Regions from separate parts of the Exiguobacterium sp. H66 genome, predicted to be linked through region 2. Evidence: riboswitches for the same ligand, from Rfam matches in the RefSeq annotation. Region 2 holds a riboswitch; the other holds the start of a gene.
The links. A riboswitch is a leader RNA that binds a small molecule or an ion and turns the genes downstream of it on or off. The one in region 2 is predicted to bind S-adenosylmethionine.
Positions count from the first base shown of each region.

Region 1: linked by a shared signal. The riboswitch ahead of KNP88_RS12400 (2,3-diketo-5-methylthiopentyl-1-phosphate enolase) and the one ahead of KNP88_RS03915 (methionine ABC transporter ATP-binding protein) in region 2 are both predicted to bind S-adenosylmethionine.

Region 1 is NZ_JACSMQ010000007.1:152,625-156,034, forward strand. Features, by position in the region: gene KNP88_RS12395 (2-hydroxy-3-keto-5-methylthiopentenyl-1-phosphate phosphatase) at 1-266, opposite strand, end outside; gene KNP88_RS12400 (2,3-diketo-5-methylthiopentyl-1-phosphate enolase) at 263-1,453, opposite strand; SAM riboswitch class I at 1,534-1,635, opposite strand; SAM riboswitch class I at 1,840-1,942, shown strand; gene mtnK (S-methyl-5-thioribose kinase) at 2,019-3,188, shown strand; gene mtnA (S-methyl-5-thioribose-1-phosphate isomerase) at 3,185-3,410, shown strand, end outside.
Region 2 is NZ_JACSMQ010000002.1:114,444-117,853, forward strand. Features, by position in the region: gene KNP88_RS03910 (methionine ABC transporter permease) at 1-599, opposite strand, end outside; gene KNP88_RS03915 (methionine ABC transporter ATP-binding protein) at 596-1,618, opposite strand; SAM riboswitch class I at 1,697-1,803, opposite strand; gene KNP88_RS03920 (bifunctional cystathionine gamma-lyase/homocysteine desulfhydrase) at 1,863-3,029, opposite strand; gene KNP88_RS03925 (PLP-dependent cysteine synthase family protein) at 3,022-3,410, opposite strand, start outside.

The sequences.
Region 1 (3,410 bases), on a different contig from region 2:
TTTGATTTGGCAAAGGCGAGCAAGGTGTCGAAGCCGGGACGAATGACCGCCCGTTTCATCAAGAAATCAATGTAGTCCTGTTTTTGACTGGACGGAAGCAGCTGAAACATCTGTCCGATGCCGGACTGAATCGAGAGCGACCGGTCGAGCACACCTTGTTTTAACGGTTCAAATTTTTCCGGCGGAGCGAACTCCTGCATCAAGGCGATGATATTATCGTGCTCCGTTACCGTTCCATCAAAGTCACATAAAATCCGGATCGTCATTTCGTGATCCCCCAAGCATCGAGGGCGACACGTAATTCCTCGTGCCGGCGGGCGGCACTTGTCAGTGATTCGCCGGCCAGTGCTGCGTCCAGTGCCTGGCGGAAAGCGATGACTCCGGCCGCAGCACCTTGCGGATGACCGTGGACACCGCCCCCGGCATTGATGACGGAATCGACGCCGAAATCACGAACAAGCTGGGCGACGAGACCCGGGTGGATTCCGGCGGACGGGACCGGGAGAATTGCTTTGGTCTCACCGATTCGGGTCGCTTCGACGGCAATCCCGCGGGCCAGGTCTTTGGCGAGGGCGACATTCCCATATGGCGACGGGAACAGTGTCAAGTCGGCACCGGCAATCCGCGGCAACGTTCCGAGCAGGACCGGGGCAGCAATCCCGTACTCGGGACTGGCGATCAAGGCACCGCTCAACGCCGGATGATTAAAGATCGGGACCGGGATTTCCGGATCGGCTGCCAGTTCCCGCAAGACATCAAGCCCGTATGTAAACGTGTTGAGCAGGAGGGCTGTCGCTCCGGCTTCGACCAGTCGTTTCGCCTGCTCTTTCAAGCGGAAGACCGGACCACTCAACGTAATCGCATAAAGGGCCCGTTTACCGGTCTGTTCATAGTGTGCATCGAGGACTTCCCGTCCGATCCGCGCCCGGTCGAGTGCCGGTGTCAGCGGATTGTCGTATAAAATTTCGTCATCCTTGACGAGATCAATCCCGCCGGCGAGCTGGGCTTCCAGTTGTTCCCGTAAAAAAACGAGGTCCCGTCCGATGACGCCTTTGAAGATGCTCATCAACAGGGGGCGGTCATGGACTTGGATCAACTGGCGGACGCCCTCGATGCCAAATTTAGCACCGGGGAAATCCGGTGTGAACGAAGCGGGAAGCTGAAGATCCGTCAGTTTGATTTGACCGTCGAGTGACAGCTTGCCGAAGACGGTCGTCAAAATCGCCGAAAAGTCCCGTGAGACGTTGTGTTCCGGATAACGGATCGTGACATATCCTTTCCCGTCGTGTTCTTCCGTATGGACGACTTGTCCTTTAAAGGATTCAAGCTGTTGTTGTTCCAAGTGATTCAAATCGGTCCATGAGCCGACCGTCAGACCGAGGGCGATTTGCTCTGCCCGTTTTGGTAACTGATCGGTCACGCCGAGGTGGTAAGTTGCGGTAATGTACGCCATGATCGTCGTCTCTCCCTTGTTAAAAAATACAAAAATGGCCCCTCGTCAATGACAAGAGACCATGAAAAATTGCGCGTGGACTCTTATCTGTCAGCGTGTTAGCTGCAAGAATTAGCACCGTGCCAACTGGTCGGTTGCTGCGACATCATAGGGCTCGTCCCTCCGTCTGCTCTTGATAAGAATTGGATGAAATTGTGAAATCTAATTGCAATTTTTACATGAGATGGACGTGATGTCAAATAATTTTTTGAAAATTTATTTTTTTTGAAATCAACTTCTATAGATGGCGGTCTTTTAAATGGTTTTTCACTAAAAATTGGAATTGACAGATGATTTAAGACGGGCGTAATATTCGAATCAACATCGAACACCACAACCACATATGACTCTTATCGTGAGTTGGCAGAGGGAATTGGCCCGAAGACGCCGCAGCAACCGACCATCCGGCACGGTGCTACATCCAACAGACATTCGTCTGAGAGATAAGAGGACGGATGATACCCCGCGCCTCTTTTCTATGACGAAAAGCGGCGTTTTTTTGTGTAGAAATGAAGGGGGAAGCAAGATGGCATATCAAGCATTTACAGAACAGGACGCCATTAAACGTGTCCGGGAACTCGGACTCATCGGACAGGAAGAAGCGACGGCAGAAGAAATCGGCGACGGGAACTTGAACTTAGTCTTTCGGATTCAGGCAGGGAAAGAACGTTTGATCTTGAAGCAGGCATTACCTTATGCAAAAGTCGTCGGGGAAAGCTGGCCCTTGTCACTCGAGCGGGCCTGGATCGAACAGTTGGCACTGAAGGAATTCGCAAAATACGCGACGCCATTCGTTCCACGGGTCTTTCATGCCAGTCATGAAGAAGCGTATACAGTGATGGAGGACTTGTCGCACCTGCAAATCGTTCGGATGGGATTGCTCGCAGGCGAAACGTATCCGCTCCTTGCAGAGCATGTCGGTTCATACTTGGCACGGACGTTATTTTTCACGTCAGATTTTGCGCTCGGTCCAGTCGGAAAAAAACAGGTCGCACGTGACTATTACAACCCGGATTTATGCGACATCACGGAAAAGTTAATCTTTACGGATCCGTTTTACGACGCGGAAACAAACAACATCGAGAGCGGCTTGGAAACAGACGTACAGCAGCTCTGGCAGGACGAAAAACTGAAGAGGGAAGTGGCGAAGCTCGAAACGTTGTTCATCACGAAAGGGGAAGCCTTATTACACGGGGATTTACATACAGGAAGCATTTTTGCTTCCGCGGGCGAAACGAAAATCATCGATCCGGAGTTCGCTTTTTACGGACCGTTCGGGTTTGATGTCGGTCAGTTCATTGCCCACCTCTGCTTTGCGGCGTATCCGAACTATGCTGAGTTGCGGGAGACGCGGGTGAAGGATATCGATACGTTCTGGCTGACGTTTGCTTCGACGTTCACGGCACTTTGGGAACGGGAAGCCGTCGAACCTTTCCGGACGGTACCCGGGCTTGTCGATGATGTCCTCAGTACAATTCTCCAAGACGCGCTTGGTTTCGCCGGTTGTGAACTGATCCGGCGGACGATTGGTTTGGCACCGGTCGCTGATTTGGAACAAATTCCGGATGCGGCGACGCGCCTTGAACGGAAACGTCATGCCCTACGCCTCGGGACGGCATTGATTAAACGGCGCGGCGAATGTAAGACGTTTACGGACCTCCGGAATTTCGACGTGACGGAGGAATTGAGCCGATGAGCGAGTTTATCCGTAGTGTCATCTATGAGCGGGCGTGCTTAAAAATCCTTGACCAGACCCGTCTTCCGCAAGAAGAACGGTACGAAGTCATTCATGATTTGGCGCAAGCGGTCGAGGCGATTAAACAACTTCGTGTCCGGGGGGCGCCGGCAATCAGTCTGTTTGGTGGTTTCGTCCTCGTGCAGGAAGCGTTTCGGACGACGGGATCGCTTGACGAGGTCA
Region 2 (3,410 bases):
ATCAACAATGTCGCGATGGCGATGACATCGTTTTGAGAACGCTGGAAACCTTCGATATATGCCATGTCCCCGAGTCCGCCTCCTCCGACTACTCCGGCCATTGCCGTGTAACCGACGAGCGCGACGAGCGTGACGGTGATACCGGAGACGATCGCTGGTAGTGCTTCCGGAATCAACACTTTATAAATGATTTGGAACTTCGTTGCCCCCATCGATTCCGCTGCTTCGATGACACCTTTGTCGACTTCACGCAGTGCCAGTTCGACCATCCGCCCGTAAAACGGTGCCGCCCCAAGAATCAGTGCCGGAAGTGCCGCTGTTGGTCCTAAGAACGATCCGACGATGATGAGCGTCACTGGAATCAATAAAATCAACAATATAATAAACGGAATCGAACGGAAGATGTTGACTAAAAAGCTGAGCACGGAATACAGTGCCCGGTTCTTAAACAATAAGTCTTCATTCGTCGCATACAACAACAGACCAATGATTAAACCGAGTATGAAAGTCGCTAGACCCGCGACGGCTGTCATATAAACGGTACTGCCGGTCGCCGTCCAGACCATTTCCCAATCGAGGTCGTTAAAGAATGTCGTCATCGGTGATCCACCTCCACTTCCACGTCACTCGATTGAAGTTTCGCGATGACCGCTTGTGTTTCATGTGCCGCACCAATCAGTTGGATGAACAACGTTCCGAGTGCACCGTCTTGCGTCTGTCCGACGTTCCCGCCGATGATATTAAATAATAAGGTCGAATCTTTCATGACTTCTGCCAGGATCGGACTTTCTGCTGTCGAACCGACGAATGTCAGCTGGACGATTTTCCCTGTCGGATAGCGCTCACGAAGTTTCGCGAACGTCAACTCGTTTTCTGTAGACGACGTCAGTTGTTTGACGAATTCTTTTGTCATCGCTTGTTTCGGATGCCGGAAGACTTCTGAAACAGGACCCTGTTCGACGATTTTTCCGGCCTCCATGACGGCGACCCGGTGACAGATTTTTTGAATGACGTGCATCTCGTGTGTGATCAAGACGATCGTCAGTTTTAGTTTTTTATTGATGTCGACGAGTAACTCTAAGATCGAGTCCGTCGTTTTCGGATCAAGGGCGCTTGTCGCCTCGTCACATAATAAGACGTCCGGGTTTGATGCCAGTGCGCGGGCAATCCCGACGCGTTGTTTTTGTCCACCGGATAGTTGTGACGGATAAGCGCCTTCGCGGCCGTCGAGTCCGACGAGTTGAATCAGTTCGGCGACGCGTTCTTTCCGGCGTGCTCTCGGATATCCGCCGAGTTCGAGCGGGAACATGATATTTTCTTCGACTGTCCGTGACCAGAGCAAGTTAAAGTGCTGAAAGACCATCGAGACATTTTTCCGGACGCCGCGTAATTCTTTCGGTCGTAACGTCGTCATCTCGACACCGTCAATTTGAATCGAACCGCTTGTCGGTGCTTCTAACATGTTCAGCAGGCGAATCAAGGTTGACTTCCCTGCACCGGAATAACCAATTATTCCGAAAATTTCGCCGCGCTCAATCGTGAGATCGACGTTTGCGACAGCTTCGACTTCGCCGCGCTTCGAGCGATAAATCTTTCCTACATCCTGTAAACGAATCACTACTGTCCCTCCTAAACATAAAAAAAGTGCGCACGTTTTAGAGCAAACGCGCGCACTTTCAGTACACAAAACCATTTGCTCTCATCTTGCAGACGTTCGTCTGCTGGAATTAGCACCACTTCGGAAATAAATTCCGCGGTTGCCGGGTTTCATCGGGCCAGTCCCTCCACCACTCTTGATAAGAGTTATCGGTATTTAGTTGTTTTTAATATATTTTGAATATTAGCAGGGGTTATTTTGCTTGTCAAACAGTTTTTTCAGAAACTTTTTCGAGCAAACTGAAAGCATGCGTTAAATCTTCTTTCAAATCCTCTGCATCTTCAAGTCCGACCGAGATCCGGACGAGACCATCCGTGATGCCGAGTTCCGCCCGACGTTCTGCTGGAATCGATGCATGTGTCATCCGTGCCGGAACGGAAATCAAACTTTCGACCGCCCCTAAGCTTTCAGCAAGCGTGAAGAAGTGTGATGCTTCCACAAGTTTCTCTGCATTTGCAGCTGAACCGACATCAAAGCTGATCATCCCGCCGAAACCAGTCGCTTGTTTTTGCTGGATCGCATGACCGGGATGCGATGCAAGTCCCGGGTAGAAGATGTTCGAGACGACGTCTTGCGCTTGCAGGAAGCTGACAAGTTCATGTGCTGTCTCTTCGATCGCTTCCATCCGGATACCGAGCGTCCGTAATCCACGGACAAGCAAGAAGCTGTCTTGCGGTCCGAGAATTCCACCCGTCGAGTTTTGGATGAAGTGGAGTTCTTCGCCGAGCGTATCATCGTTGACGACGACAAGCCCTGCGACGACGTCCGAATGGCCGCCGATGTATTTCGTTGCACTATGCAGCACGATATCTGCCCCAAGCGCGATTGGTTGTTGCAAGTATGGTGTCGCGAACGTGTTGTCGACGACGAGCTTCAAGTCGTGACGACGCGTGATGGCTGCGATCGCTTCGATGTCCGTCACTTTTAATAACGGGTTCGTCGGTGTCTCGACGTAGAGCATCTTCGTGTTGTCCTGAATCGCCGCTTCCGTCGCGCTGAGATCCGTCGTATCGACGAATGTCACTTCGATGTTGAACTTCGGTAGGACACGTTGCATCAAGCGGAACGTTCCGCCGTAGACGTCGTCCGTCATGACGATGTGGTCGCCAGACTGAAGCAGATTGAAGACAGCATGGATCGCCGCCATTCCTGATCCGAACGCGAATCCACGGACGCCTCCTTCAAGATCGGCAATCAATCGTTCGATGCTCGTCCGCGTCGGGTTTGCTGTGCGCGAGTACTCATACCCGTCTTTTAATTGACCGATTTTTTCTTGCTTATATGTGCTCGTTTGATAGATTGGCGGTGTAACGGCACCCGTTGCCTTGTCTACACCCGTTCCTCCGTGAATCAACGTTGTTTTTTTACGCATGTGTCTCGTCCACCTTTTCAAAGATTTGTTGGCTCAAATACCGTTCTGCACTGTCTGCGAAGACGGTGACAATCGTACTTCCCGGATGGCGCTGGGCGATATCGAGCGCCGCGGCGAGTGCCGCTCCTGCTGAACTGCCGACGAGTAACCCTTCACGTGCCGCCAGTTCATGGACCTTCGTAAAAGCATCCGAATCAGAAATCGTATGAATTTCATCAACTAAATCACGAGAAACGAGACTCGGCCATTTGGCTGTCCCGATTCCTTCTGTTTTATGCGGTCCGGCTGGCCCTCCGTTGAGGACGGAGCCTTCCGGTTCGACGATTGCCCCTTTTGTCCCGAAGCGTTCTTTTAAGAAAGCCGTCGTTCCGGCAAACGTCC